3 regions of the Arthrobacter paludis genome follow, and region 2 is predicted to be linked to each of the others. Evidence: riboswitches for the same ligand, from Rfam matches in the RefSeq annotation. Region 2 holds a riboswitch; each other region holds the start of a gene.
The links. A riboswitch is a leader RNA that binds a small molecule or an ion and turns the genes downstream of it on or off. The one in region 2 is predicted to bind S-adenosylmethionine.
Positions count from the first base shown of each region.

Region 1 (9,864 bases), on a different contig from region 2:
ATAGGCGGTGGAGCCGCCCACCGCGAGTGTGGCCGCGGCCGTCACGGCGGCGGCGGACCAACGGATGTTCGTCATGATGATCCCCAAGTGATTCGGTTGTGTGCCGAACCGCCGCAATCCCCACGATGCGGCGCCCCAAATTCGGCGGGGCGCCCCCCACGGGCGCCTTGCCGGGAAACCTACCAGCGGGTTGGTCCGTTGCAAGGGGCGAAGGACCATGCGCGTCAAGGCCTCACAGCGGGTGGATTATGTTGCACTGCGGCGGGGAATCCGGGAAGCGTCGAGGGCCGTGATGACGGCCTTTTGGCGGTCAGGGGGACCGCGGGGGCGCCACCAGCGCGCACTGGACTGCACTGTGCGCGCGCAGGCGGCGGGTGGAGGGCGCGCTTGGCCGGGCCCGTCTCCCCAGGGGGCCGGACAGCGCGGAGGGACGGCGCCTCAGGCGAAGATGGTCTCCCGCAGGACGCCGTCCAGCTGCTGGATGTCCGTCAGGAACCCGTCGTGGCCGAGGGGCGAGGAAATGTACTGCACGCCCGGCGCGCCGGGCAGGAGGGAAGCGAGCCGCTCGGACTGCTCCGGCCAGTAGAGCCGGTCGCTGTCGACGGCGGCCACCATGAACTCGACGCCCGCGAGCCCCGCCAGGGCCGCCTCGACGCCGCCCCGCCCGCGGCCGACGTCGTGTCCGACGAGTGCGTCGTTCAGGACGAGGTACGCATTGGCGTCGAACCGCCCCACCAGCTTGTCCGCCTGGTGGTCGAGGTAGCTTTCGATCTGGAACCGCCCGCGGTCCCGCGTGGCCGATCCGTACGGGTCCTCCGCGCCCTGCGCCCGGTTGCCGAACCTCAGGTCCAGCTCGGGCTCGGCGCGGTAGGTGATGTGCGCGATGCGCCGGGCCAGGGCCAGGCCAGCGTCCGGGAATCCGCCGTCCGCGTAGTAGTCCCCGCCCCGGAATCCGGGATCGAGGCGGATGGCCGCGGACTGGGCCTGGCCGAACGCGATTTGCTCCGCGCTGGCCGCGGCCGTCGCCGCGATGACCAGGCAGTGCCTGACCCGCTCCGGGTGGCAGGCCGCCCATTCCAGGGCGCGGGCCCCGCCCATGGAACCGCCGAGCACCGCGTGCCAGGCGCCGATCCCAAGCGCGTCGGCGAGCCGCGCCTCGAGGCGCACGGAGTCGCGGATGGTCGTGAAAGGAAAGCGCGAGCCCCACGGGTTCCCGTTCGGGTCCGGGGACGCGGGTCCGGTGGTGCCGTAGCAGCCGCCGAGCATGGCCGGCGCGACCACGAAGAAGCGCTCGGTGTCGACCGTCAGGCCCGGGCCGACGAACCCGTCCCACCAGCCGGGCTCGTCGCCTTCACCGCGGGCGACGTGGGTGTCGCCGGTGAGGGCGTGCAGCAGCAGGACGGCATTGGAGGCGTCCTCGTTCAGCGTGCCCCAGGTCTCGAACCCGATGTCGACGGCGGGCAGCCGGCCCCCCGTCTCGAAGTCGAACGGCCCGGTGTGCAGGCGCCGCAGGACGCCGTCGGGTGCGGTCCCGACGGCGCCCCGCGTCACCTGCGGAGTGTCCACGTTGGTGCTCACCGCACCGCCTGCGCCGAGGCCGTCGGGTGCGCGCCGGCGGACGCGAAACCGGACTCCAGGTCGGCGATGATGTCGTCGATGTGCTCGATCCCGACGGCCAGGCGGACGAGGCCCGGCTTGACGCCGGCGGCGAGCCGCTCCTCCTCGCTGAGCTGGGCGTGCGTCGTGGACGCCGGGTGGATGGCCAGGGAGCGCACGTCGCCGAGGTTGGCGACGTGGGAGTGCAGCGACAGCCCGTCGATGAAGGCCTGCCCGGCGTCCTTGCCCCCGGCGATCTCGAACGCGACGATCGCGCCGATGCCCTTCGGCCCGTACTTGCGGCCGCGCTCGTACCAGGGGCTCGAGGGCAGGCCGGCGAAGGCCACCGACTCGACCTGGGGGTGGGCCTCGAGGAACTCGGCGACACGCTGGGCGTTGGCGGCGTGGCGCTCCACGCGCAGGCTCAGGGTCTCGAGCCCCTGGGCGATCAGGAAGGCGTTGAGGGGCGCGACGGCGGAGCCCAGGTCGCGGAGCAGCTGCACGCGGGCCTTGAGGATGTACGCGAGGTTGGCCCCGAGGATGCCGTTGGCGCCGAGGTCACGGGCGTAGACGAGCCCGTTGTAGGACTCGTCCGGCGTGTTGAACCCGGGGAACCGCTCGGGGTCGGCCGCGAAGTCGAAGTTGCCGGAGTCCACGATGGCCCCCGCGATGGCCGTGCCGTGGCCCCCGAGGTACTTGGTGGCCGAGTGCACGACGATGTCGGCGCCCCATTCGATCGGCCGGACCAGGTACGGGGTGGCGAGCGTGTTGTCCACGATCAGCGGCAGCCCGGCCGCGTGCGCCACGCCGGCCACGCCCTCGATGTCGAGGACGTCCTGGCGGGGGTTGGAGACGACCTCGCCGAACAGGGCCTTCGTGTTCGGGCGGATCGCCGCCCTCCAGCCCTCGAGGTCGTCGGGGTCGGCGACGAACGTCGTCTCGACGCCGAGCTTGGCCAGCGTGTGCTTGAGCAGGTTCTGCGTGCCGCCGTACAGGCTCGGACTGGCCACGATGTGGTCCCCGGCCTGGGCGAGGTTGAGGATCGCGAACGTCGTCGCCGCCTGGCCCGAGGCCAGCAGCAGGGCCCCGATGCCGCCCTCGAGGTCGGCGATGCGGGTCTCGACGGCCTCCTGCGTGGGGTTGCCGATCCGCGTGTAGATCGGCTCCAGCTCCTGCAGGGCGAACCGGGCGGCCGCGCTCTCCGCGCTGGGGAACACGAACGAGGTGGTCTGGTAGATCGGCAGGGCCCGGGCCCCCGTCGCCGGGTCGGGCGCCTGGCCGGCGTGGATCTGGCGGGTCTCGAAGTTCCAGTTCTGGGACATGGTCTCCCCTTCTCGTCGGGGCCGCCTCCACGCCACGCACGCCAGCGGCCTGCGTGCGGGATCGACCCGCGCTTGTCCGTTGCCTTGTGGCAACGGACCTGGTCCTCACCCGGGGCACCCCACCGCGAGTGGAGGGTTGCCGGCCAGCAAACCGGGGTTTGACGCTGGCGCTCATGACCGTCCCCCAAGTCTCCGGCACCCGGGGCCGCCGCGGCAAGCCGCCCCGTCGCAATGTGACGCACCGCCCTCCGGGCCCTACACCGTCGGGTCCGCGATCGCCGCATTGTTGCGCCGGTTAGGCCACCCTAAGTCGAGACGCACTTCACAAGGTGACATCATGAATCCATGAGGTTGGACCATGTTTCTTACGCCTGCGGACCCGACGGACTGACGGCCACGGCCGAGCGGGTCGCCAAGACCCTGGGGCTCGAGTCCGTCAAGGGCGGGGTCCACCCGCGCTTCGGGACCCGGAACGTCATCTTTCCGTTGAAGAACCGCCAGTACCTGGAGGTGGTGGAGGTCCTCGACCACCCGGCCAGCGACAAGGCGCCGTTCGGCCAGGCCGTGCGCGCCCGCTCGGAGATGGGCGGGGGCTGGATGGGCTGGTGCGTCGCCGTGGACGACCTCGCCCCGTTCGAGGAGCGGCTGGGCCGCAAGTCGGTGCCCGGCAACCGCAAGTTCCCCGACGGGCAGGAGCTCACCTGGCAGCAGATCGGCATCAAGGGCCTCATCGCGGACCCGCAGGTGCCCTACATGCTCCGCTGGGACGAGGGCACCGAGGCCCTGCACCCCTCCAACGCCATCCCGGACCCGCAGGGCCGGATCTCGAAGGTGTGCATCGCCGGCTCCCGCGACCGGGTCCGCGAGTGGCTGGGCCAGCCGGACCGCTCCCCCGTCGGCGACGACGTCGAGGTCGAATGGCAGGCACCCAACGGCATCCCGGGCATCCTCTCCGTGACGTTCGAGACCCCCACGGGCCCCATCACGCTGTAGCCCCAGGCCGCGCAGTGCTCGACGGCGGTCCCGCGGTGCGGGGCCGCCGTCGCCGCGTCTAGGCCCCGATGCCGATGGCCGCCCCGAAGAGGGCGTACCCGACGAACCCGGCCGCGTCGAGCAGCGCGTGGGCGACGACCAGGGGCATGACGCGGCCCGTGCGCACGTGGAACCACGCGAACACGACGCCCATCGCGACGTTGCCCAGGAACGGGCCGAAGCCCTGGTAGACGTGGTAGGAGCCGCGCAGCAGCGCGCTCGCCGCGATGAACGCGCCGGTGCCCCACCCGAGCGCGGCCAGCCGGTCGCGCAGGAAGCCGACGACGATGGTCTCCTCGAGGATCCCGTGGCGGACCGCCGAGAGCAGCAGGACGGGAACCGTCCACCAATAGGGGTCCAGTGCCGCGGGCACGATCGCCGTCGTCACACCCGCCGCCCGGCCCGCCGCGTACACGCCGAGCGTGCCCACGCCGATCACGGCGAAGAGCAGCAGCCCCCAGGCCGCGTCCCGGCCCGGCCGGCGCAGGTCGAAGCCCATGGCGCGGAACCCGTTGCGGCCGCCCAGGGCGAACAGCAGGAAGACCAGGGCCACGGGCGCGAGGTCGAACGCGATGTCGAGCAACTGGTACGTCAGGTCGAAGTAGCGGCGGTCGCTCAGCGGCGGGTTCATCGTCGTCGTCTGCCCGCCGAGGGGACCGCGCGTCAGCTTGTCCGCGAGCTCCACGACGGCGTAGGCGGCCGACTGGCCCAGGGACAGCGCGAGGACGATGCCGAGTTCGAGCCACGGGACGCGGCGGCTCCCCGGCAGGGCGGTGCGGGCGTCCGGCTCTGGCTGCATGCTCCGATCCTAGGTGCGGAACAATGGCGCCATGACCCGACCGCCGCTGCCCGCCGAGATCGGCCTCGCCGGACGGCTCCGGCCGGGCCCGGACTGGGCCGGCGGCGTGGTCGAGGAGGGTGGCCGCGAACACATGGTGCTCGTGGCGCGCGGCCAGGCGGTGCTGCGCATGGCGCGGACGCCGGCGGCGGCCGCCGACCTGGCCCGGCGCACGGCCCTGGCGGACGCGCTGGCCCCGCTGCTGTCGGCGCGGGTGCCGCGCTCCCTCTCGCCGGTCTGGAGCGGGGACGACGGCGGGGTCCAGACCGCGGGGGCCTCGGGCACCGTCGGTCCGGACGGTACCCCGGGCGTGCGCGCCGCCGTCGTGCTCGAGTACCTGCCTGGCGCCGCGCACCCGCCGCACCGCGGGGAGGCCGCGACCCTGCGCGCCGTGCTCGCGGACCTGGCCCGCGTCGACACGGCCCCGCTGCGCCACCTGCTGGCGCCCCCGTTCGCCTACCGGGGCCCCTGGACTCCGCTGCGCGAGGCGGAGACGCTCGCGGCCCTGCCGCCCGGGCTGCGCGCGGCGGCGGAAACGGTGTTCGCGCGCCTGCCCGGGTTCGCCGGCGTGCCGCCCGGCCTCGTCCACGGCGACCTGGCGGGCCACAACATGCACTGGGACGCCGGCCGCCTCGTCGGGATCCTGGACTGGGACCTCTCCGCGGCGTGGGACCCGGCGGTGAACGCCGCGCACCTGGCGCTGTGGCACGGCCGCGACCTGCTGCCGCTCATCGCCGCGGACGCCGCGGCCGCACGCCGGGCCCGGGTGTGGATCGGGGCGTTCACCCTGGAGGCCGTGCACGACGCCTCGCGCCGCACGGACGCGCCCCGGCTTGACCGGCTGTTCCGCAAGGCCGGGCCCCGGCTGCTGGACGCCGCTGCGGCGGCCCGCTGATCGGTGGGCCGCATCAGGGGGCCCCGGATTCTCAGCGAAGTCACCCGTTCGGCGCAATGTCACCCGTTGCTACGGGTGACATTGCGCCGAAGGGGTGATGTCGAAGGGCGGTGCCGGTCCCTAGTTGAGGGCGGCCAGCGCGGCGTCGTAGTCCGGCTCGGTGCCGATCTCCGGGACCAGCTGCGAATGCAGCACGGTGCCATCGGAGTCCAGGACGACGACGGCGCGGGCCAGCAGGCCGCGCAGCGGGCCCTCGGCCTGCTCGACGCCGAAGTCCTCGCCGAAGCCGGAGCGGAACGCGGAGGCCGCCGTGACGTTCTCGATGCCCTCGGCGCCGCAGAAGCGGCCCAGCGCGAACGGCAGGTCGGCCGAGGCGCACACGACCGCGGTGTTCTCCAGGCCCGCGGCCAGCTCGTTGAAGCGGCGGACGCTGGCCGCGCACACGCCGGTGTCGACGCTCGGGAAGATGTTCAGGACGACGCGGCGCCCGGACAGGTCGGTGCTGGACACGTCGCCCAGGTCCGTGCCGGTCAGGGTGAACTCGGGGGCGGCGGCGCCGACGGCCGGCAGCTCCCCGGTCGTCTGGATGGGGGTTCCTTTGAATGCGGTGGTTGCCATGTCCCCATTCCTACCACGCGGCCGCGCGAGCACCGGATTGTGACCGCCCGCGGGCCGCGCTGCGGCTACGCGGTCCTGCGGCCGGCCTTGTACACGGAGTGCACCATCGGCATCCCGGGCCGGTAGGCCAGGTGCGCGGCCGAGGGCGCGGCCAGCAGCTGCAGGTCGGCGCGCTTGCCGACCTCGAGCGAGCCCGTCTCCCCCGCGAGGCCCAGCGAGACCGCGGCCGTGTGGGTGGCCGCGCGCAGGGCCTCGGCGATGTTCAGGCGCATCTGGAGCACGGCCGTGGCGACGCAGAACGCCATCGAGGAGGTGTAGCTGGAGCCGGGGTTGCAGTTGGAGGCGATGGCCACCGGGACGCCGGCGTCCAGCAGGTCGCGGGCGGGGGCGAGGGGCTGGCGCGTGGAGAGGTCGCAGGCGGGCAGGACGGTCGCGACGGTCCCGGGGGTGCCGGTGCGGGACGCCCCGTCCCAGCCGGACCACGTCCCGGCCAGCGCCTCGACGTCGCCGGGGGCCAGGTGGTTGACGTGGTCCACGGAGGCGGCGCCGTACTCCGCGGCGAGCCGGACCCCGGGGCCGGGCCCGAGCTGGTTGCCGTGCACGCGCAGGCCCAGGCCGGCGGCGCGGCAGGCGTCCAGGACGCGCCGGGACTGCGCCTCGGTGAAGGCGCCCTCCTCGCAGAACACGTCCGCGAACGCCGCGTGGCCGCGCACGGCCTCCAGCATCCCGCCGCAGACCAGGTCGGTGTACGCGTCGGCGTCCCAGCCGGCGGGCACGACGTGGGCCCCGAGGTAGGTCACGACGTCGACGGCCCCGGCGGCGAGGCGCGCGTGCCGGGCCTCCTCCGCGGTGTCCAGGCCGTAGCCGGTCTTCGTTTCCAGCGTGGTGGTGCCGCCCGCCGCGGCCTCGGCGACGCGCCCGGCGAGCAGCCGGGCGAGCTCGGCGTCCGGGGTGGCGCGCGTGGCGTCGGTGGTGGTGCGGATTCCGCCGGCCGCGTACGGCTGGCCGGCCATGCGGGCCTCGAACTCGCCGCACCGGTCCCCGGCGAAGACGAGGTGGGTGTGGGAGTCGACCCAGCCGGGCAGGGCGGTCAGGCCCTCCGCGTCGACGGCCTCGTCGGCGGCCGGGGCGGCGGCGGCGGGGCCGATCCACGCGATGCGCCCGTCCTCGACGACCAGCGCGGCGTCGGTCAGGACCGTGTCCCCGGCGTCGATGGTGCGCAGCTCGGCGAGGCGGGTGAACAGGGTGGCGGTCATGGCAACTCCGGGTGGTTGGTGGACGGGGCGTGCGGCAGGGCGGTGGATGGGGCGGTGGGCGGCGGGCGGGGCGCGGCCGCGCGCGTGGCGTCCGCACCCCCGGCGGCGAGCAGGCCGCGGGCCTCGGCGGCCACGAGCCCCCCGATGCGGCGGACGCCCGCGGCGTCCAGCCGGTAGCTGGGGGCGACGACGGACAGCGCGGCGACGGTGCGGCCGGCGGCGCCGGCTCCGGTGCGCACGGGCGCGGCGATCGCCGTGACGTCCGGCTCGAGCCCCCGGTCGACGACGACGTAGCCCGCGTCGGGCACCTCCCCGGCGAGGGCCGCGCCGGCGGCGGTGCCCTCCAGCGGGATGGCGCGCCCGACCCAGGACGTGTGCCGGACGGAGTGGGTCCCCTCGGCGACGGCGAGGTAGACGCCGTGGCCGGGCGGCCCGCCGGGCACGCTCAGGTACGCCGACTCCGCGGTCGCGGCGACGAGCCGGTCCAGGGGCCCCCGGGCCAGGGCGACGAGCGAGTCGTGTCCGAGCGCCTGGGCGCCGAGCTGGACCAGGCGGAGCCCCGGGCGCCAGGCGCCGCCGTCGTCCTTGCGCACGAAGCCGCTGGACTCGAGGGTGCGCAAGAGGCGCAGGGCGGTGGACGCCGAGAGCCCGGTCCCGCGGGCCGCCTCGGCGAGGCCGACGCTTCCGGCGTCGCACACGGCGCCGAGCAGCTGCAGCGCGCGGTCCACCGTGCGGGTCGGCGTCTCGGCCACGGGGCCTCCTGGGGTCGGCGGGGCGCCGCGCAGGGCACCCGGGTTTCATCCTTTGAAACCCGGATGCCATCCTATGGGAATGCGCCGCGCGCTGCCACTATCGGGCCGCGACGAACGCGCCGACGCACGCCTCGATGTCCTCCTTGGTGTGGGCGGCGGAGAGCTGGACCCGGATCCGCGCCTGCCCGCGCGGCACGACGGGGTAGCTGAACGCGGTGACGTAGACGCCCTCCGCGAGCATGCGGTCCGCGATCCGCGCCGCCTCCGCGGCGTCGCCGAACATCACCGGCACGATCGCGTGCTCGCCGTCGAGCAGCTCGAACCCCTCCTCGGCCATCCGCCGGCGGAAGTGCGCGGCGTTGGCGAACAGCCGCCCGCGCAGCTCGCCCGACCCGGCCACGAGGTCCAGGGCGGCGAGCGCCGCGGCGACGATGGGCGGGGCCACCGAGTTGGAGAAGAGGTAGGGCCGGGCCCGCTGGCGCAGCACGCCGACGATCTCGGCCCGGCCGGACACGTAGCCGCCCGACGCCCCGCCGAGGGCCTTGCCGAGCGTGCCCGTGTACACGTCCACCCGGTCCGCCACGCCCGCGTGCTCGGGGGTCCCGGCGCCCGTGGGGCCCATGAAGCCCACGGCGTGGGAGTCGTCGACCATCACCAGGGCGCCGAACTCCTCGGCCAGCGCGCAGATCCCCTCCAGCGGGGCGAGGTAGCCGTCCATGGAGAAGACGCCGTCCGTCACGACCACGCTCCGGCGGGGGCCGGCGCCGTCGTTCATTCCGCGGGCCTCCCGGAGGCGCTCCCGCAGGTCGTCGAGGTCCCGGTTCGCGTACCGGAACCGGCGGGCCTTGGACAGCCGGATGCCGTCGATGATCGAGGCGTGGTTCAGGGCGTCGGAGACGATGGCGTCCCGCTCGTCGAACAGGGCCTCGAAGACGCCGCCGTTGGCGTCGAAGCAGCTCGAGAACAGGATCGTGTCCTCGGTGCCGAGGAACCGCGAGAGCCTGGACTCGAGGTCCAGGTGCGCGTCCTGGGTGCCGCAGATGAAGCGCACCGAGGCCATGCCGAAGCCACGCTCGTCCAGGGCCCGCTTGGCCGCGGCGACGAGGTCGGGGTGGTCGGCGAGGCCCAGGTAGTTGTTGGCGCAGAAGTTCAGGACGGGACGGGCCGGGGCGCCGACGGCGCCGGCGGCGATGCGCCGGGACTGGGGCGAGTCGATGTGGCGCTCGCGCTTGAGCAGCCCGGCCTCGGCGATGCCGGCGAGCTCCGCCGCGAGGTCGTCCCTCAGGGTCGTGTACATGTTCGGATTCCTCCTAGAAGACGGTCCAGTCCAGGACGACCTTGCCCCCGTGGCCGGAACGGGCCGCGTCGAACCCGGCCCTCCACTCGGTCGCCGGCAGGCGGTCGGTGACGACGGAGGCGACGCGGCGGCGCAGCACCCCGTCCGTCTCGAGCATGGCGCTCATCGCGTACCAGGTCTCGAACATCTCCCGGCCGTAGATGCCCTGCAGGGTGAGCATGTGGGTGACGACCTTCCCCCAGTCGATGTCGATCCCGC
Region 1 covers NZ_JBXAEW010000008.1:51,140-61,003, reverse strand. Annotated here, with positions in the region: gene AC1Q5D_RS08290 (hypothetical protein) at 1-75, opposite strand, end outside; gene metX (homoserine O-acetyltransferase MetX) at 439-1,578, opposite strand; gene AC1Q5D_RS08280 (bifunctional o-acetylhomoserine/o-acetylserine sulfhydrylase) at 1,575-2,918, opposite strand; SAM riboswitch class IV at 2,982-3,097, opposite strand; gene AC1Q5D_RS08275 (VOC family protein) at 3,264-3,911, shown strand; gene AC1Q5D_RS08270 (CPBP family intramembrane glutamic endopeptidase) at 3,970-4,749, opposite strand; gene AC1Q5D_RS08265 (phosphotransferase) at 4,781-5,683, shown strand; gene tpx (thiol peroxidase) at 5,804-6,301, opposite strand; gene hutI (imidazolonepropionase) at 6,367-7,557, opposite strand; gene AC1Q5D_RS08250 (IclR family transcriptional regulator) at 7,554-8,309, opposite strand; gene AC1Q5D_RS08245 (glycine C-acetyltransferase) at 8,407-9,606, opposite strand; gene tdh (L-threonine 3-dehydrogenase) at 9,620-9,864, opposite strand, start outside.
Region 1: linked by a shared signal. The riboswitch ahead of AC1Q5D_RS08280 (bifunctional o-acetylhomoserine/o-acetylserine sulfhydrylase) and the one ahead of AC1Q5D_RS15955 (hypothetical protein) in region 2 are both predicted to bind S-adenosylmethionine.

Region 2 (9,864 bases):
ACAGCCCGCCCACGACCGTCTGGTCGGACGGCGGCACGGCGAAGTTGTGCCGCGTCACCGGGATCGGGCCGGCCTCCGCGCCCCGCCGGCCGGGATGGGCCACGTGGATCGCGCGGTCGGCATCCCAAAGGTCCAGTCCCCAGAGCCTCGCCGCGGAACCGAAGCAATAGACGGGCCGCGTCCGGGCGGCCAGCGCATGGGCGTGGATCTCCACCACGGCCCTCTCCCACGGTGCCAGGGCGGACATCAGCACCGCGGGCACGTAGACCGAGCGCCTCAACCGCTCGACGCGGCGTCCTTCCACCTCCCGGCGGATGTCGCCGGGGCCCAGCCCCCGCCGTTCCAGGTCGTTCGTGGTCGCGAGGGCGTCGAGGGCCGTCTGGAGCGACGGGGAGCGGCGGATGCTGGGCGAAGACGAGGCCATGTCCGGCATTCTGGCCGCCCCGTCCCTGCCGTTCGGGCCGCTCCGCGACGATGTGGATGAGACACGACCGGAACCGCGCTGTGGAGGGACCGTCGCCGCGGAGCGCCGCCGGTGCCTGGGGCGGCCGGGAGCGTCCGCAGTCCCCGGCGACGACGCGGCCGCCTGGCCGCTCCCGCTCCACGTCGCCCCGGGGACGGTCCGCCACATCATGGTTTGGCGGAGATGTCACCCCTAGCAAACCCCGACATCGCAGCCGAAACCCCGATCTCGCGGACGAAAGGGCGACATTGCGCGGAGAGGGTGACTTCGCGGGGCCGGCCCGGTCGGAACGGCCGGGGTGCGTCAGTGCGTCAGCCGAGGCGCCCCAGCCGAGGCGCCCCAGCCGAGGCGCCCCAGCCGGGGTGCGTCAGTGCGTCGGCCGAGGCGCCTCAGTCGAGGTGCGTCGGCGCGAACATCCGCAGCAGCGTCTCGACGACCACGACGTTCGGCCCCTCCCCCGCGAACGCGTCCTCGAGCGCGCCGCGCACGCCGTCGGGCCCGACCCGCCGGGCGGGGACCCCGAACGACTCGGCCAGCGCCACGAAGTCCGGCCGCGCCAGCTCGGTCGCCGTCGCCTTGCCGAAGGTCTCGGTCATGTACTCGCGCAGGATCCCGTAGCCGCCGTCGTCGACGATCAGCCACGTCACGGGCACGTCGTGCTGGCGCGCCGTGGCCAGCTCCGCGATCGAGTACATGGCCGACCCGTCGCCGGAGACGGCGAGCACGCGCGCGCCGTTCCCGGTACGTCCCGTCGCCGCCAGACCCACGGCCCCGCCGATCGCGGAGGGGAAGCCGAACCCGAGGCCGCCGGCGCCCTGCGCGGAGTGGAACTGCCCGGACCGGGAGTCCCAGCAGGACCAGCCCCAGTAGGCGGCGATCGTCATGTCCCAGAACGTCTGCATCGCGTCCGGCACGGCGGCCCGGATGTCCGCCATGAACCGGCGCTCCAGCCCCAGGTCCTGGGCGTCGAGGCGCGCCCGGACCTTGGCCAGCGTGTCCGCGACGACCTCCTCGGGGTGCCGCCCGTGCCAGTCGCGCGCGGCGGGCCCCCCGCCCCGGGACAGGGCCTCGTCGAGGTACTCCAGCGCCGCCCGGGCGTCGGCCCGGATGCCGAGGGCCGGGACGTTGGATTCCAGCACGCGCGGCTCGGCGTCGATCTGGATCATCCGGCCGCGCGGGGCCAGCGTGAAGTAGTTGGACGTGACCTCGCCCAGCGAGGAGCCCACGACGATGAGCACGTCCGCGTCCTCGAGCACCTCGGTGGTGTGCCGGTCCTCGACCCATGACTGCAGGGAGAGCGGGTGCTCCCACGGGAAGGCGCCGTTGCCGCCGGGCGAGCAGATCACCGGGGCGGACAGCCGCTCGGCCACGCGCCTTAGCGAGTCCTCGGCCCCGGCCCGGCGCACGCCGCCCCCGGCGACGATGGCGGGCCTGCGGGCCCCGTCCAGCCAGCGGACGGCCTCGTCGATCAGTTCCGTGCGCGGCGGATGGTCGTAGGCCTCGGCGAGCGCGTCCTGCACGGGCGGGACCTGCGTCGGCGCCAGCAGCACGTCCTGCGGCACCTCGACCCAGACCGGTCCCTGCGGCACGGTGACCGCGTCGGCCCAGGCGTCCTGGATCGCGGACGGGATGCCGGAGGCGTGGTGGACGGTGCGCTGGGACTTGGTGACGTTGGCGGCGGAGGCCTTCTGGTCGTCGAGCTGGTGCAGCATCCCCTTGCGCCGGGCGCCGAGCCCGGAGAGCGGGATCTGGCTCGCCACGACGACCAGGGGCACGCCGGTCGCGTAGGCCTCCTGCAGCCCCGCGAGCGAGGTCAGCGCGCCCGGGCCGGTGGACAGGAACAGGACCCCGACCTCGCCCGTGGCGCGGCTGTAGCCGTCGGCGGCGAACGCCGAGTTGTTCTCGACGCGGGAGGAGACGAAGCGCAGGTCGGAGCGGGACAGGGCGTCGAAGAGCCCCAGCGCGTGCTGGCCGGGGATGCCGAAGACCGTGCGTGTGCCGAGCGCGGCCAGCGTCTCGACGACGAGGTCGCCGCCGTTGCGCTGGGCCGTGGCGGTGGACGACGGCGGCGCCGCCGCGGCGGACGACGACGGCGCAGCGGGCGCCCCGGGCTCCGCGGGCGCGGTCCGGGCGTCGGTGGTGGCGTCGCTCCGGCCGGTCATGCCCGGGCCTCCCCCGCCGCGGCGGTCCGGGCGGCGCGGTCCGCGCGCAGGTCCGCCATGAGGGTCACGAGGTCGTAGGCCACGTGCGAGGCGGCGACGCCGGTGAGCTCCGCGTGGTCGTACGCGGGCGCGACCTCGACGACGTCGGCGCCGACCAGGTTGAGTCCGCGCAGGCCGCGCAGGATCTCCAGCAGTTCGCGGCTGGTCATGCCGCCGGCCTCCGGCGTGCCCGTGCCGGGCGCGTGGGCCGGGTCGAGGACGTCGATGTCGACGGACACGTAGAGCGGCCGGGAGCCGATCCGGTCCCGCAGCTTCGCGACGACCTCGTCGACGCCCTGGCGGAAGACGTCCGAGCTGGTGACGATGCCGAAGCCGAAGCGCCGGTCGTCCTCGAGGTCGCGCTTGCCGTAGAGCGGCCCGCGCGTGCCGACGTGGCTGATCGCCTCCGTGTCGAGGATGCCCTCCTCGACGGCCCGGCGGAACGGGGTGCCGTGCGTGTATTCGGCGCCGAAGTAGGTGTCCCACGTATCCAGGTGGGCGTCGAAGTGGAGCAGCGCGACGGGTTCGCCGGCGCGCTCCGAGGCGGCGCGCAGCAGGGGCAGCGCGATGGTGTGGTCGCCGCCGAGCGTCAGCAGCGAGGCGCCGTCGGCCGTCAGGTCCAGTGCGTTGGCCTGGACGGTCTCGATGGCCTCGTGGATGTTGAAGGGGTTGACCGCCATGTCCCCGGCGTCGGCGACCTGGACGTTCTCGAACGGGCTGACGTCGAGGGCCGGGTTGTAGGGGCGCAGCAGCCGCGAGGACTCGCGGACGTGGTTCGCGCCGAAGCGCGCCCCCGGGCGGTAGGAGACTCCGGCGTCGAACGGGACGCCGACCACCTTGATGCCGGCCGAGTCGACCTGGTCGAGCCGGGGCAGCCGCGCGTACGTGGCCGCGCCGGCGAAGCGCGGGATGCGGGAGGAGTCGATGGGGCCCAGGTGCCCGTTGGCTTCGATGCGGATGTCTTCCATGGTTCTCCTTGCGGGGACCGACGGTCCGGCGGGGACGCGGTCCGAGCAGCGGAGTTGCGCGTCAGGAAACAACTGTTTTCAGTCAGAATCCTAGGTGTGATGGCGGTTACGCGTCAACCGCGGAGCGCCGCCGGTCTGGGCGAGCGCCGCCGAGCCCCCATCGCGCAAGCCCCCGCCCTCGCCACCAGTGGGGGGCATGACTCCGGCCGGCCCCCGCGGGAAGCCGGCCGGAAGGGGCGGCCACGCCGCCCGGGTGATTGCTAGGCCGTCCGGTGGTGGTGCTCCCGGTGCCCGGCGATGCTCGGCTTGAGGGCGAGCAGCGTGGCCACGAGCGCGACGACGCCCGTGCCCCAGGCGGTCCAGGCGGCGGCCATCACGTCGGAGAAGCCGCCCAGCCACGGCGAAATGGCGAGCACCAGGGCGATCACGGCCTGGGCCCATTCGATGCCCGGCATATCCACCGAGGCGAGGTTCGCCAGCCCCGCCACCACCAGCAGGACGCCCAGCGTCAACAGCAGGCCCATGGCCGCGCCGGTGACCTCGAGCCACAGCACCGACAGTGCGGCGAACAGCCCGCACGCGACGACGATCCAGTCCTGCCACCGCGTCCACTTCTTCATGTTCCGCAACTCCTTGAAGTGCCGCCGTTCGCGGCGGCCAGGCGGGCGGGGCGGCCTGCCCCACCATGGCATCAGGTTGGGGCCGCTCCGCCGGGGTGTCGATTGGCGTGGGGCACAGGATTCGGGCCGCCGCGCTGGGGTGCAGCACAGCGGCGACAGGCCAGGGCGGCGCAGCGGCGGGGACGGCGTCAGGCGGCGGGGTCAGCGCGCGGCGGCGGGGACCAGCGTCCACAAGACGACGGCGGGCTCGTCCGAAGGGTTCAACCACGTGTGCGGCTCGCGCCCCGGAAAGGTGACGGTGTCGCCGGCCGCGAGCTCGAACCGGTCCCCCGTGAGGACCAGGACGAACCGCCCCGAGACCACGTGCAGGACCTCGGCCTCGCAGTCGACGGAGTACATCTCCTCCTCGCCGGAGCCGTGGGGCTCGATCTCGGCGCGGATGACCTGGAGCCGGCGCTCCGAGCGGGCCGTCAGCAGCTGCTCGCGGATCCCGTGGCCCCCCAGGGACACGCGCGGCGCCTCGTCGAGCCGCACCACGTGCGTCTCCGGCTGTTCGAACAGTTCGCCGACGGACACGGAGAGCACCTGGCACAGCGTGACGAGGGAGGCGACCGATGGCGACGTCAGGTCGCGCTCCACCCGCGAGAGGAACCCCTTCGTGAGTCCGGTGGACGCGGCGAGCTGCTCGATCGTCATCCGCTGCGCCTGGCGGGCCGCGCGCAGGCGCGAACCGATCGCCACCGGCGTGTTGCTGGGCTCGACGGGCAGGGCCTTCATGCGGGGACAACCTTCGGTCTAGGGCGGCGGGCGGTTCCGGCGCTCGGATCAGCCTAAGCCAGGGGCGGGTGTCGTCCGCCTCACATTAACTCCCCTGCGCAACATTTGTTTACCCGGAAGCGCCGCGGCGGCGGCGTGAGGCGCGTCACGGAGGGGTTGGGTTCGGATCGCCTCCTCGCTACTGTGGAGGAAATGCTTCATGAGACGCGGCGCACAGCTCCGACTGGCCGCGCACCAACCCGGGTTCGAGTGGGTGGTTCGGATGACGAAGCGGCCCGCGGAACACCCCGCCGGGTAAGAACACAGAGAGGAACCCCGTGGCGAACACGGTCCCCGTCCTGCCCATCGTCGATTCCCTGCTCGGCACCGTGACCATCCGGCACGCCGGACGCTGGGTCCGGTTCATCGCCCCCTATCCCGGCGAGCTGGACCGGGCGCTGCGCAACGCGGCCCGCCGCCCCGACTTCGAGCCGGACTCGGGCGCCCTGACGGTGCGGGTGCCGAGCGCCGGACGCGCCGATGGCAACCCGCTGGTCTTTTTCCTCGAGCGCCTGCCCGAGCCCGCCCCCGCGCGGGAGCCGGTGGCCGCGAGCTAGCCCACAGGGGCCCGCCCGGCGGCACCGCCGTCGGTAGACTGGGGCTGACCGATCCGGAGGAACACCCCCATGGCCCCCGAGACGCGCACCGGCGCCTCAGACCCCACCCGCCAGGACATCCGCCGTTGGCGCCGCTACCTCGCGGACGAGCGCGCCGAGGGCGCGATCTACCGCGAGCTGGCCTCGCGCCGCGGCGGCGACGAGCGACTGATCCTGCTCGGCCTGGCGGACGCCGAGCGGCGTCACGAGCAGCACTGGCTCGACCTGCTCGGCGAGCACGCGGACCACCGGGCCCGGCCCTCCGCGCGCCGCACCCTGCTGCGGTTCCTGGCCCGTCACTTCGGCTCCGTGTTCGTCCTCGCCCTGGCCCAGCGCGCCGAGTCCGACTCCCCGTACGCCCAGGACAAGGACGCGACCCCGCGGATGTACGCGGACGAGCAGGTGCACGAGGAGGTGGTGCGCGGCCTGGCCGTGCGCGGCCGCGCCCGCATGTCCGGGAACTTCCGCGCCGCCGTGTTCGGGGCCAACGACGGGCTGGTCTCCAACCTGGCCCTCGTCATGGGTGTCGGGGCGGCCGGTCTGGCGCCCGGCATCATCCTGCTCACCGGCATCTCCGGGCTGCTCGCGGGCGCCCTGTCGATGGCCGCCGGCGAGTTCGTCTCCGTCCGCTCCCAGCGCGAGCTGCTCTCCGCGTCCCGGCCCACGCAGGTCACGCTCGAGGCGGCCCCGCACCTGGACCTGGACGCCAACGAACTCGTGCTCGTGTACAAGGCGCGCGGGATGTCCCAGGAGGACGCCGAGCACCGCGCGGCGGAGCGCCTCGGCTACTTCGAGTGCGACTGCAACCCCTCGTTCTCCCTCCAGCCGGAGAAGGAGGACGAGCAGTCGGACGACGAGCACGAGACCGTCGGCTCCGCGCTGGGCGCCTCCGCGGCGAGCTTCGGCTTCTTCGCCTCCGGCGCGCTCGTGCCGATCCTGCCCTACCTGCTCGGCCTGACGGGCCCCACGGCCGTCGTCGTCGCCGCCGTCCTGGTCGGGCTGGCCCTGCTGCTGACCGGCGGCGTCGTCGGACTGCTCTCCGGCGCCTCGCCGCTGAAGCGGGGGCTGCGCCAGCTCGCGATCGGCTACGGCGCGGCGGCCGTGACCTACGCGCTCGGGCTCGCGTTCGGCACCACCGCGCTCTGACCCGGACCGGGGCCGATCCGCTCCAGCGCCTCGTCGACGCCGTCCACGAGGTGGATCGAGTCGGCCATGTCCCGGCCCTCCGCGAGCGTGCGCAGCAGCGGCCAGGCCGGCAGCTCCTCCGTCCAGTACCGGCGCCCCACCAGGACCATCGGCGTCACGGTCTCCGCGGCCCCGTAGTAGTTCTCGCACGCGTCCTGGAAGACCTCCTGCACGGTGCCGGCCGCGCCGGGCAGGAACACGATCCCGCCCGTGGAGACGCGGAGCAACACGGCCTCGCGCAGGGCGTTCGCGAAGTACTTGGCGATGTGGGTCGCGAACATGTTCGGCGGCTCGTGGCCGTAGAACCACGTGGGAATGCCGAGGCTCGGCCCGCCGGCGCCGACGCGCCCCAGCACCGCGGCCGCGGCCCGGGCCCACTCCGTGACGGAGGGCGCGAACGACGGCGCCGCGGCGAGCAGGCCCAGCGCCTCGTCGAGCGCGCCGTCCCCGGCCGCGGACACGTACGCCCCGAGGTTCGCCGCCTCCATCGCGCCGGGCCCGCCGCCGGTGGCGACCGCGTGCCCGGCCCGGGCCAGGCCCAGTCCCAGGCGGGCCGCGTCCGCGTAGCCGCGCCTGCCCCGGCCCGCCGCGTGCCCGCCCATGACGCCGACGACGCGGTCCCCGGCGAGCGCCCCGCCGCCGCCGAGGGCGGCCGTCAGCGCCGAGCCGACGGCATGGTCGTGCAGCGTCGTCGCCAGGGCCGCGTCCACGGTCCGGGCCGCCGGCCGCCGCCGCGTCCAGGCGTAGACGCGGGCGTCGAGCGTCTCCTCGTAGGGCCGGGTGGCGATGTCCCCGTAGAGCTCGGCCGCCGAGTAGAGGCCGGAGCGGTAGGCGTCGAACGGGACGCCGGGCAGGGTCGGGAACACCAGGGCGCCCCGGGCACGCAGGGAGTCCTCCAGCCCGGGCGCCAGTTCGCAGCCCAGGAACACGGCCCCGGAGACGTCGAGCCGCTTGAGCACGGCCGCGCGTCCGGTGAGGTCCACCGACTGCACGTGCCAGCCGGCGATCCGTCCCGGGTGCCGGCGGCGGTCGAGCGCCGCCGCGGAGCGGGCGTCGAAGGCCTCGAGACTGTCCACGTCGAGTTCGCGGGGCATCGGGTCCAGGGCCGGCGTGCTCATGGGGACACCCTACGGCGCGGCTGTGCGCGCCGGGATGGCCCCCGGGCCGTGGCGTCCGCGCGCGCCGGCGCAGGATTCGCGGCCGGGGCGCGCCCGTGAAACGATAGGAGGATGCCCGAACTCGCGTTCCCGCTCGTTGATGCCCGTGAGATCCTCCGTGTCGTCGGCGGGGCCGCGTTCACCCGCGGCAAGGGGTACGCGAGCGGGGGGAACGTGCTCGAACCGCGGTGGGACGAGGCGTCCGGCCGGCTCTCCTCCCCCGTGGCCGGCACCGAGTCCGTCGCCTACCGCACGCGCGTGGACCTCGTGCAGAAGAAGGGCGCGTGGGCCATCGCCTCCACGCACTGCACCTGCCCCGTCGGTGCGGACTGCAAGCACGCGGCCGCGCTGCTCATCCGCTCGAACTCCCTGCACCTGCAGGCCCGCGACCAAATCATCGTGGACACCACCGCCACGCCGCCCGCGTGGGAGGAGAGCCTGCGCCCGCTGCTGGCGGCCGGCGCCGACGCGGCACCCGCCCCCGCCCGGCGGCCCGGCCGGGCCGCGGACCGGGACGCGCTGCAGGACATGGCGCTGCAGTTCGACCTGCAGGACACCACCGTGGCCGCCCACCGGCAGTGGGCGCCCGGCTCAGGGGTCGGCCACCAGAAGGCGGCGACCCGGCGCTTCCGCCTCGGCGTGCGCCCCATGGTCCGCTCCGCGGGCAACGGCCGCTGGGTGCGTGGGAACCTGCGCTGGAACACGATCAGCTTCAAGACGTACGGCCTGAACCTGGACGCGGAGCAGCACCGCTGGTTCTGCCAGTTCGTCCCGCTCTACCGCGCCAACGGGCAGCTGTACTTCGGCGAGGACAACGACTGGCTCTACCTGGACGAGTTCTCCTCGCCGCTTCTGTGGCCGCTGCTCGCCGAGGCCGGATCGCTCGGGATCGACCTCATCGGCACGGACCCGGCCACGCGGATCCAATTGGCCGCGCCGGCCGCCGTCGCGCTCGACGCGCACCGCGTCCCGGCCGCGGCGGGCGCCGGGGTGCCGGACGGCGACGCGGGCACCCCGGGGGCCGACGGCGGCGCCGGGTCCGGCCAGCCCGACGGCGGCGCCCCCGGCGACCTGGTCCTGCGCCCGGTGCTCGCCCTCGATGGCCGGCCGGTGGCGCTGGAGCCGGGGCTGCCGTGCGGGCCGATCGGCACGCACGGGGCGTACGTCGCGGAGCCGGACGGCTCGGCGGTCGTGCTGGCCCCGGCGGCGTCCGGGCGGTGGGACCCCGCGGAGCTGCAGGCGCTGCGCGAGCCGGCCACGGTGACCGTGCCGGCCGCCGACGTCGAGGGGTTCACGGCCCGGGTCCACCCGCGGCTGGGGCGGCGCATCGCCGTGACCAGCCTGGACGGGAGCGTCGACCTGCCGGAGATCCTGCCGCCCACCCTGGTCCTGGACGTCACGTACCCGGGCGGCGACGCCGTCGAGTTGGCGTGGCGCTTCGACTACGGGCCGGTCGAGCCGGACGCCGACACCCGCGACGCGGCCGCAGAGACGGCCCTGGAGCGGGCCGCCCTGGACGTGCTGCAGCGCTCCCCCGCCCTCGCCGCGGGCGTGCTGGCGCCGAAGTCGCTGCACGGGCTGGAGACCGTGGACTTCCTGCGGCGGGTCCTGCCCGCGCTGCGCGAGCTGGAGGACACCCGCGTCGTCGAGCACGGCACCCGCCCCGAGTACCGGGAGCTGACCGAATCGCCGGAGCTGACCGTCACGACCGTCGAGTCGGACAAGCGGGACTGGTTCGACCTGGGGCTGGTCGTCTCCGTCGGCGAACACCGCATCCCGTACGCGGACATCCTGCGGGCCCTCTCCCGCGGCCAGACCAAGATGCTCATGCCGGACCGCACCTGGTTCTCGCTGGAGC
Region 2 covers NZ_JBXAEW010000021.1:56,777-66,640, reverse strand. Annotated here, with positions in the region: gene AC1Q5D_RS15980 (hypothetical protein) at 1-424, opposite strand, end outside; gene AC1Q5D_RS15975 (thiamine pyrophosphate-binding protein) at 853-2,625, opposite strand; gene speB (agmatinase) at 2,622-3,632, opposite strand; gene AC1Q5D_RS15965 (SPW repeat protein) at 3,893-4,252, opposite strand; gene AC1Q5D_RS15960 (cupin domain-containing protein) at 4,454-5,029, opposite strand; SAM riboswitch class IV at 5,225-5,336, shown strand; gene AC1Q5D_RS15955 (hypothetical protein) at 5,347-5,625, shown strand; gene AC1Q5D_RS15950 (VIT1/CCC1 transporter family protein) at 5,695-6,810, shown strand; gene AC1Q5D_RS15945 (LOG family protein) at 6,771-7,967, opposite strand; gene AC1Q5D_RS15940 (DEAD/DEAH box helicase) at 8,079-9,864, shown strand, end outside.

Region 3 (9,864 bases), on a different contig from region 2:
AGTGAGCCAGGGTCTCTACCACGCCGCGTTCGGCTGGGGCGCCCACGTCCACGGCGCCGCACCCGGAACGGCCGCCGCCGGTGGCGCCCACGCCGGCCACGACCCGGCCGCGCACGTCGCCGCGGCGCTCGCGGCGGCCCCCGGCACGGCGGCGGCCGAGCCCGCCGCGATGGTGTGGGCCCACGCGGCCGCCGCCGTCGCCACCGTCCTGCTGCTCCGCCGCGGGGACGCCGCCGTCGCGCGCCTTGCGGACGCCCTGCCGCTGGCCCGCCCGGCCCGGATCCTCTCCTGGCGGCCCGCCGTCCCGGCCCCCGCCCCCGCGCGGCCACCGGCCGCCCGCCCCGCACCCGACCACGACCTCGGCGTCCCCCTGCTGGCCCTGCGCCACCGCGGCCCGCCCGTCCGTCCCGCCGCCTGACCAGCCAACGGACCAGCCCCGGACGGGGCGGTAAGGACAACCAGCATGACCACGCACACCCCCACCATCGACCGGCCCGGAGCGATGCTCCGCGCCACCCTCGCGGCCTGCGCGGCGCTCCTGGCGCTCCTCGCGGCGCTCGTCTCCGCGCCCGCCGCGCAGGCCCACGACCAGCTCGTCGCCTCCACCCCGGAGCAGGGCGCCGAACTCGGCCAGGCCCCCGGGGAGCTCGAACTCCGCTTCTCCGGCGAGCTGCAACAACTCGGGGCCGAGGCCGTCCTGGCCGGACCTGACGGGGCCACGATCGAGACCAGCACCTCCACCGACGGACAGGCGCTCACCGTCATCCCCGCGACGGCCCTGGCGCCGGGCGCGTACACCCTGTCCTGGCGCGTCGTCTCCAGCGACGGACACCCCATCGAGGGCACCGAGGCCAACCGCCAGGCGATCGCGTTCACCGTGGCCGGGGCCGGCGGCGGCGCGGCCCCGCAGGACACGGCGTCCGGCGGATCCGCCCCGGCCGGCGACACGGCCTCCGCCCCGGCCGCCGAACCCGACGCAACCGCCACGGCGGACCCGGCCGCCGAACCGGAGGCGACCGACCCCGCCGGCGGGGAGTCCGGACTGCCGGCCCCGCTCGTGTGGGTCCTGCTGGCCCTGGCCGCCGTCGCGGCCGCCGCGGTCGTGTGGGCCAAGGCCCGCCGCCAGACGAAGTAAGCCCGGTCCGGACCCGGGCGGCCCAGCGCCGCCCGGGGGCCGGCGACGGAACCCCGACCCGGAAGGGACCCGAGTGAACACCCCCACCCCCACCGCGGCGAGGCCGGCCTGGCTGCTCGGCGCGGCCGCGCTGGCCGGGCTCGCGGGCCTCGTCGCCGCCCTGCTCTACACGGGCACGACCGTGGCCGGCCAGCTGTCCGACCCCGGCGCGTTCGTCCGCTGGGGCACCCCGATCGCGACCGCCATCCACCACACGGCCATGGCCGTGTCCGTCGGCACCCTCGTGCTCGCCGCCGTCGTCCTGCCCCGCTCCACCCGCCCGGGGCGCCGCGGCGAGGACGCCGACGACGGCGGCCACCCTGCGTTCGTCCGGGCCATGAACGCGGGCGCCGTCGCGGCCACCGTCTGGACGCTGTCGGCCGCGGCGCTGCTGGTGCTCTCCTTCTCCGACATCTCCGGCCAGCCGATCAGCGGCGACCCGGCCTACTCCGCGGCCCTGATCGACTACGCGCTGAACGTCTCCGTCGGTCAGGCGTGGGCGTGGATGGCGGTGATTGCGGCCTCGGTCGCCTCGCTCGCCTTCGGCGTCCGCTCGCGCTCCGGCGTCGGGGCGGCCGCCGTGTTCGCGATGGCCGGAATCCTGCCGCTCTCGCTCATCGGGCACGCGGCGGGAGGCGACGACCACTGGGGCGCCGTCAACGGGATGCTCCTGCACCTGGCCGGCATCTGCCTCTGGGTGGGTGGCATCATCGGCCTGGCCGCGATTGCGGGCCTCCTGGGCACTCCGGCGCCGGGCCGCTACGCGGGTACCCGGCCCGTGCTGGCCGGGACCGTCCTGCGCCGGTTCTCCGCCCTCGCCACCGTCGCGTTCGCGCTGGTGCTCGTCTCCGGGATCGTCAGCGCCTCGATCCGCCTCGCGGGGTGGTCCGACCTGCTCGCGACCCCGTACGGGCAGCTCGTCGTGGTCAAGGCGCTGCTCACGCTCCTGCTCGGGCTGCTGGGGCTCGGGCACCGGATGCTGACGATTCCGCAGCTCGAGGGCGGGAGGATCGGGGCCCTGCCCGCGGCCTGGCGCATCATCGGGGTGGAGGCCGCGATCATGGCGGCGACCATGGGCGTTGCCACGGCCCTGACCCGCACGCCCCCGCCCATTCCCGAGGAACTGCCCCCGACGCCCACCCCGGCCCGCCTCCTCACCGGGTACGACCTGCCGCCCGCCCTCGGGCCCACCGAGTGGCTGACCGTGTGGCGGGTCGACTGGCTCTGGCTCGCCGTCGCGATCTTCCTCGCGGTCGCCTACACGCGCGGCGTCGTGCTCCTGCGCCGCCGCGGGGACCGGTGGCCCGTCATGCGCCTGGTCTCCTGGTACGTCGGCCTCGCCGTGCTCGTCTACCTCACCTCGGGCGCGCCCGCCGTCTACGGGATCGTCCTGTTCTCGATGCACATGGTCGGCCACATGGCGCTGACGATGGTCGCGCCGATCTTCCTGGTCATCGGCAACCCGGTCACGCTCGCCCTGAGGGTCCTGCCGGCGCGCCTCGACGGCACGCGCGGGCCCCGGGAGTGGATCCTCGTGCTCGTGCACTCCTGGTTCTCGAAGCTCGTGACCCACCCGCTGTTCGCCGCCGCGAACTTCGCCGGGTCGATCATCGTCTTCTACAACACGGACCTGTTCCGGTTCGCGATGGAGGAGCACATCGGCCACGAGCTGATGAACCTGCACTTCCTGCTCACCGGCTACATCTTCGCGCTGACCATGATCGGCGGGGACCCCCTGCCCCGGCGGGCCGCCTACCCGATCCGGCTGCTGATCCTGCTCGCCACCGTCGCGTTCCACGCCTTCTACGGCGTCTCGATCATGGGCCAGGAGTCCCTGATCCAGGCCAGCTGGTTCGGGAACATGGGGCGCCCCTGGGGCCCGAGCGCCCTCGAGGACCAGCGCGCCGGGGCGGGCGCCATGTGGGGCATCGGCGAGGTGCCGACCCTCGTCCTGGCCCTCGGCGTCGCGCTCGCGTGGAGCCGCGACGACGCCCGCGAGTCGCGCCGCCGGGACCGGCAGGCGGACCGCGACGACGACGCGGAGCTCGAGGCCTACAACCGCATGTTCGCCGACCTGAAGCAACACGACGAGGAGATCGACCGCCGTGGCCGCTAACCGCCCCCGCCCCCTGCGCGCCGCCCTGGCCGGCGCGGCCGCGCTGCTGGCCCTGTCCGCCTGCGCGGCCCCCGCCGAGCCGCCGGCCGACCCCCACGCCGGGGTCGACACCGGGGCAGCCGTCCCGCCCGAAGCGGCCCCGGGCGGCTCCGGGTCCGGCGCGCCGGCCGCGGACCGGGGCGGGTCGCCGCGCGCCCAGGCCGCCGTCGACGCGGGAATCGCCGCCGCGGCGGCCCTCGGCTTCGGGCTCGCGGCCCCCGCCGCGTCCGCGGACCTCAAGGCCCTCCGCGAGGCGCCGGCCGATGCCCTGGAGGGCGTCGTCGTCGCGCCCTCGACGTGCCGCGGCGTGGTCGAGGAGCTCTCGTGGGCTCCCGGGCAGCAGTCCGCCGACGCCGCCCGCACCGACTTCACGACGCAGGGCGCCTCCGTCACCGGCTCGGTCGAGGTCGCCCCGGTCGACGACCGCGCCGCGCTGGACGCCCACTACGCCACGGTGGAGCGGATGCTCGGCGAGTGCTCCCAGGTGACGCTGAACATCCAGCAGGAGACCGGCAACGGCGGCGTGGTCCCGGAGACGGTGCCGCTGACCAGCACCGCGCCGGAGGTCTCCGGGGCCGATGTCGACTCGGCACTGCTGTGGACGCGCGGCCGCGACGGCCAGGCCCTCCAGCAGCAGGCGCTGGTCCTCATGGGGGAGCGGGACGGGCACGTGGCCATGGTCTCCTTCATCGGCACCAGGGGCCTGGACGACGGCCGTTTCGCGGAGATGGCCTCGGGCATCCTCGACGCGACCCTCGCCGAAGCGGGCGGGTAGCGGGGGACGACGGCGGCGCCCCCGCCGTCGTCCGCCGTCATCCGGGGCGGCGCCGGGAACAGCCGCGGGGATAATGGCGTTGGAACCAGAACGTCAGCCGACAGCGTCCAGGAGCAGCATGAACACCCCCACCCCAGCCACCGAGTCCGTCCGCGCCTCCTACCGGGTCCGCGCCTCCGAACTGGTGGGCCGCAACTGGCTCAACACCGGCGGCAAGCAGGTCACCCTCGAGGACCTGCGCGGCAAGATCGTGGTCCTCGACTTCTGGACGTTCTGCTGCATCAACTGCCTCCACGTGCTGGACGAGCTGCGCCCGCTCGAGGAGAAGCACCGCGACAAGCTGGTGATCGTGGGCGTGCACTCGCCGAAGTTCGAGCACGAGGCGGACCCGGACGCCCTGGCCGCCGCCGTCGAGCGCTACGAGATCCACCACCCGGTCCTCGACGACCCGGAGCTGGACACGTGGCAGGCCTACTCCGCCCGCGCCTGGCCGACGCTCGTCGTCATCGACCCGGAGGGCTACATCGCCGCCCACCTGACGGGGGAGGGCCACGCCAACGGCCTCGGCATCCTCGTCGAGGAGCTCGTCGCCGAGCACGAGGCCAAGGGGACGCTGCACCGCGGCACCGGCCCCTACGTGCCGCCCCCGGCGCGCGAGGGCGACCTGCGTTTCCCCGGCAAGGTCGCGGCCCTGCCCAACGGCAACTTCCTGGTCGGCGACTCGGGCCACCACCGCCTCGTCGAGCTGGCCGGGGACCTGTCCACCGTCGTGCGCACCATCGGCGAGGGGACGAAGGGCCACGCCGACGGCGGCCCCGACGCGGCCCGCTTCAACGAGCCCCAGGGCCTGGCGCTGCTGCCCGCCGACGTGGCGGCCCGGGTGGGCTACGACGTCGTCGTCGCCGACACGGTCAACCACCGCCTGCGCGGCGTCTCCCTGGGCACCGGCGAGGTCGTCACGGTGGCCGGCAACGGGGTCCAGCGCCTGCTGGACGTCGAAACGGCCCGGGCCGCCGGGGACGCCGCGAACGACGCCGGGGCCTGGGTGTGGGACCTCGGCGCCGACCCGCTGAACACCTCCCTGTCCTCGCCGTGGGACGTGGTGTGGAGCGCGAAGGCCGGGCGCGTCGTCGTCGCCATGGCCGGCACGCACCAGATCTTCTCCTTCGACCCGGCCACCGGCGCGCTCGAGGTCTTCGCCGGCACCGGCCTGGAGGGGCTGACCGACGGCCCCGCCGGCGGGTCCTGGTTCGCCCAGTCGTCCGGCCTCGCCGTGGACGCCCGGGGCGACGTGTGGGTCGCCGACTCGGAGACCAGCGCGCTGCGCGTGCTGCGCCTCGGCGACGACGGCCGCGTGGACGCCGTCGCGTCCGCGATCGGGACCGGCCTGTTCGACTTCGGGTTCCGCGACGGCGAGGCCGGACAGGCCCGCCTGCAGCACCCGCTGGGCGTCGCCGCGCTGCCCGACGGCTCCGTCGCCGTGGCCGACACCTACAACGGGGCCGTGCGCCGCTACGACCCGGCCACGGGGACCGTCTCCACCCTGGCCCGCGGCCTGGCCGAGCCCTCCGACGTGCTGCTGGACGGCTCCGTCGACGGCGAGGCCGTGCTGCTGGTCGTGGAGACCAACCGCCACCAGCTCGTGCGGGTGCCCCTGCCGAAGGAGGCGCTGACCGTCGACGAGGGCGCCTCGCAGACCGCCCGCCCGCGCACGCCCGTCGCCGCCGGCCAGCACGCCCTCGAGGTCCGCTTCGCCGCGCCGAAGGGCCAGAAGCTGGACGACCGCTGGGGCGACCCGACGCAGCTGAAGATCTCCTCCTCGCCCGAGGAGCTGCTGCTCGAGGGCGCCGGCACGTCCGTGGGCCTGGCCCGCACGCTGGTGCTCAACCCCGACGTCGCCGAGGGCGTCCTGCACATCACCGCCCGGGCCGCGGCGTGCGACGGCGAGCCCGGCGGGGAGATCCCCGACCACGCCGCCTGCCACCTGTACCAGCAGGACTGGGGCATCCCGGTGGTCCTCGACGCCGGCGGCGAGACCGCGCTGACGCTCGACCTGCGCGGGCTGGACTAGGAGGCGCCGGCGGCCCGCGCCGCCCACCCCCCACCGATAGGCGGGGCTCCCCGAGGGGAGCCCCGCCTTTTTGCGTGCCCTCCCTCGGGCGTCACGGGCCCGTCATGTGACGCGGGCGCGGCCCGGGTGTGACGCCCGCGGGCCGCCCCGCCGGGACACGATCCGTCATGTGCGCCCGCGTGACGGCCGCCGCCGCCGGGAACTTGCCGCATCCCGGGCGGCGCGGTGACATGGACCCACCAGCCATCCAGAGCGGCCGAGAGATCTGGCTCGACGACGCCGCAGCAACCATCCGGGGCCCACGGTCCGGGAACGGTGCTACCGCCAGAAGCGATGGAGACACATCGTCGGCGCCCGGGCGGGCCCCGCGCCGATGCCGTGCACTCCCTCGCGATCCCGCGAGGAGGACGAATGACCACGACCACCGCGGCGGCCCCGCCGTCGCTTTCCTACGAGCTGTACCCGCCCCGGGCCGGCGTGGCGCCGGAGCGGATCCAGGCCACCGTCGAGGCCCTCGAGGCCACGCAGCCGGACTACGTGTCCGTCACCTGCAACGGTTCCCCGTCCAGGCGCCGCGCCTCGCTCGACTTCCTCAGGCACCTCATGCACGAGACCCGCCTGCGCCCGGTGGCGCACCTGACCTGCGTCGGGGAGACCACCCGGTCGCTGGACCGGACCGTCCGGGAGCTGCTCGGCCTGGGCGTGCGCGGAGTCCTGGCCCTGCGCGGGGACCTGCCCACCGACCCCGGGGTCGACCGGGGCGAGTTGCCGTTCGCCCGGTACCTCGTGGAGCTGATCCGCGACGTGGAGCAGCGGCACGGGGCCACGCTCGCCGGCGGACGCCTGTCCGTGGGCGTGGCCGCCTACCCGGACCACCACCCGGAGTCCCCGTCCTTCCAGCACGACCTCGAGGTGCTGCTCGCCAAGGAGCGGTCCGGCGCGGACTTCGCGATCACGCAGGTCTACTTCGAGCCGGACCGCTACGGACGCCTCGTCGCGGCCGCCCGCCGCGCCGGCGTCACCATCCCGATCGTGCCGGGGATCATCCCCTTCGACAGCGAGCGGCGGCTCGAGCGCCTGGCCCAGCTCACCGGCCTGGCCCCCGACCCGGCGCTGCTGCACCGGCTCGCGACGGCCTCGGACGACGGCGCACGCCGCCGCATCGGCGTCGACGCCGCCCTGCGGCTGGCCCGGGCGGCGTTCGACGACGGCGCCCCCGGCCTCCACCTGTACACGTTCAACGACCACCGCGGATCGCTCGACGTCGTCGAGGCCCTCGGACTCGCCGGCACGGCCCACCGGGCCGCCGGCGTCCCCGCCTGACCGGCGGACCGACCCACCACCACAACCACCACACCACCCAGGAGAGAACCATGACCGCCCAGCACCAGACCCCGGCCCCCGGCTTCCCGGCCGCCACCGTCCTCGGCTACCCGCGCATCGGCCGGACCCGCGAGCTCAAGCGCGCCCTGGAGGCCCACTGGGCCGGACGGCTCGACGCCGAGGGGCTCGACCGCGCCGACCGCGCCGTCCAGAACGCGACCGTGGAGCGGCTCGCCGAGCTCGGCCTGCGCACCGACGACTCCTCGATCCCGGCCGACTTCGCCCTCTACGACCAGGTCCTCGACGCCACGGCGGCGCTCGGCGCCCTGCCGGGCCGCTTCGCCGACCTCGCCGGGGAGGACGGGTCCGTCGACACGGCCGCGTACTTCACGCTCGCCCGCGGCGACGCCGAGCGGCCGCCGCTGGAGCTGACGAAGTGGTTCGACACGAACTACCACTACCTGGTGCCGGAGATCGGCCCCGAGACCCCGTTCGCGCCGCTGGCCCACCGGCTCGAGGCGATCGTCGCCCGCTTCCGGGGTCTCGGCGTCGCCCTGCGGCCGGTGCTCGTCGGCCCCGTCACCTACCTGCTGCTGTCCAAGCCGGAGGACGGCTCGCCGGACGGGTTCGACCCCCTGTCGCGGCTGGACGACGTGGTCGCCGCCTACCGGGGCATCCTCGCCCGCCTCGCCGAGGCCGGGGCCGACTGGGTGCAGTTGGACGAGCCGGGCCTGGCGACCGATCGGGGCGGCGCGCTGGCCGGCGAGGGCGGGCCGGTGGAACGCGCGTACCGCGCCCTCGCTGCGCCCGGCGACGGCGGGGCCCGCCCGGCCCTGTTCGTCACCACCGGCTACGGCACCGCGGGCGACCCCGCCGAGCCCGGGGCCGCGCTGGGGGTCCTCGCCCGGGCCGGCGTGGAGGCCGTGCACGCCGACCTGGTGCGCGGCGACGTCCCCACCGCCCGGCACCTGCGACTGCCCTCCGCTACCCGCCTCGTCGCCGGGATCGTCGACGGGCGCAACGTGTGGCGCAACGACCTGCGCGCTTCCCTGGAGGTGCTGGTTGGCCTGCGCGCGGCCGCTCCCGGAGGGGTCTCCGTGGCCACCTCCACGTCGCTGTTCCACGTGCCGCACGACGTCGCGGCCGAGCGGAACCTTCCGGAGCACCTCGCCGGGTGGCTGGCCTTCGCGGACCAGAAGGTCGCCGAGGTCCGCTCGCTCGCGACCGGCCTGGCCGCGGGCGGAGACGCCATCGCCGCCGCCGTCGCCGACTCCGACGCGGCCCGCGCCCACCGCGCCGACTTCGGCGGAGTGCGCGTGGACCGCGTCCGCCAGCGGCTCGCGGCGCTGACGGACGAGGACTTCCGCCGGGTGCCCGCCGACGAGCGGGCGGCCCTGCAGCAGGCCCGGCTCGGGCTTCCGCCCCTGCCCACCACGACGATCGGGTCCTTCCCGCAGACCGGGGAGGTCCGGAAGGCGCGCGCGGCGGTGCGCTCCGGGGCGATCGGCCAGGCGGAGTACGAGGAGTTCCTGCGCGCGGAGATCGGGCGCGTGGTCCGGCTCCAGGAGGAACTGGGCCTGGACGTCCTGGTCCACGGCGAGCCGGAGCGCAACGACATGGTCCAGTACTTCGCCGAGAACCTGGACGGCTTCGCCGCCACCGAGCACGGCTGGGTCCAGTCGTACGGGTCCCGCTGCACGCGCCCGTCCATCCTGTGGGGCGACGTCACGCGCCCGCGGGCATTCACCGTCCCGTGGATCCGCCATGCCCAGGCGCTGACCGAGCGGCCGCTGAAGGGCATGCTCACCGGACCCGTGACGATCCTCGCCTGGTCGTTCGTGCGCGACGACCAGCCCCTCGGGGAGACGGCCCAGCAGGTGGCCCTCGCGCTGCGGGACGAGATCGCCGACCTCGAGGCGGCCGGAACCGGGATCGTCCAGGTCGACGAGCCGGCCCTGCGGGAGCTGCTGCCGCTGCGCGGCACCGGCCACGCGGACTACCTGGAGTGGTCCGTCCGGGCGTTCCGGCTGGCCACGTCCGGCGTGCGCGCTGACACGCAGGTCCACACGCACCTGTGCTACTCGGAGTTCGGGGAGGTCATCTCCGCCATCGACGCCCTGGACGCGGACGTGACCAGCATCGAGGCCGCACGCTCGCGGATGGAGATCGTCGCCGACATCGCCGGGTTCGGGTACGGCCGCGGCATCGGCCCGGGCGTGTACGACATCCACTCCCCGCGCGTGCCGTCCACGGAGGAGGTCGAGGGCCTCATCCGGCAGGCGCTCGGCAGCGTCCCGGCGCACCGCCTGTGGGTCAACCCGGACTGCGGGCTGAAGACCCGCGGCTACGCCGAGACCGTGGACTCC
Region 3 covers NZ_JBXAEW010000001.1:130,765-140,628, reverse strand. Annotated here, with positions in the region: gene AC1Q5D_RS00715 (hypothetical protein) at 1-418, shown strand, start outside; gene AC1Q5D_RS00710 (copper resistance CopC family protein) at 464-1,135, shown strand; gene AC1Q5D_RS00705 (bifunctional copper resistance protein CopD/cytochrome c oxidase assembly protein) at 1,209-3,290, shown strand; gene AC1Q5D_RS00700 (hypothetical protein) at 3,280-4,104, shown strand; gene AC1Q5D_RS00695 (NHL domain-containing thioredoxin family protein) at 4,223-6,175, shown strand; SAM riboswitch class I at 6,416-6,515, shown strand; gene AC1Q5D_RS00690 (methylenetetrahydrofolate reductase) at 6,587-7,498, shown strand; gene metE (5-methyltetrahydropteroyltriglutamate--homocysteine S-methyltransferase) at 7,549-9,864, shown strand, end outside.
Region 3: linked by a shared signal. The riboswitch ahead of AC1Q5D_RS00690 (methylenetetrahydrofolate reductase) and the one ahead of AC1Q5D_RS15955 (hypothetical protein) in region 2 are both predicted to bind S-adenosylmethionine.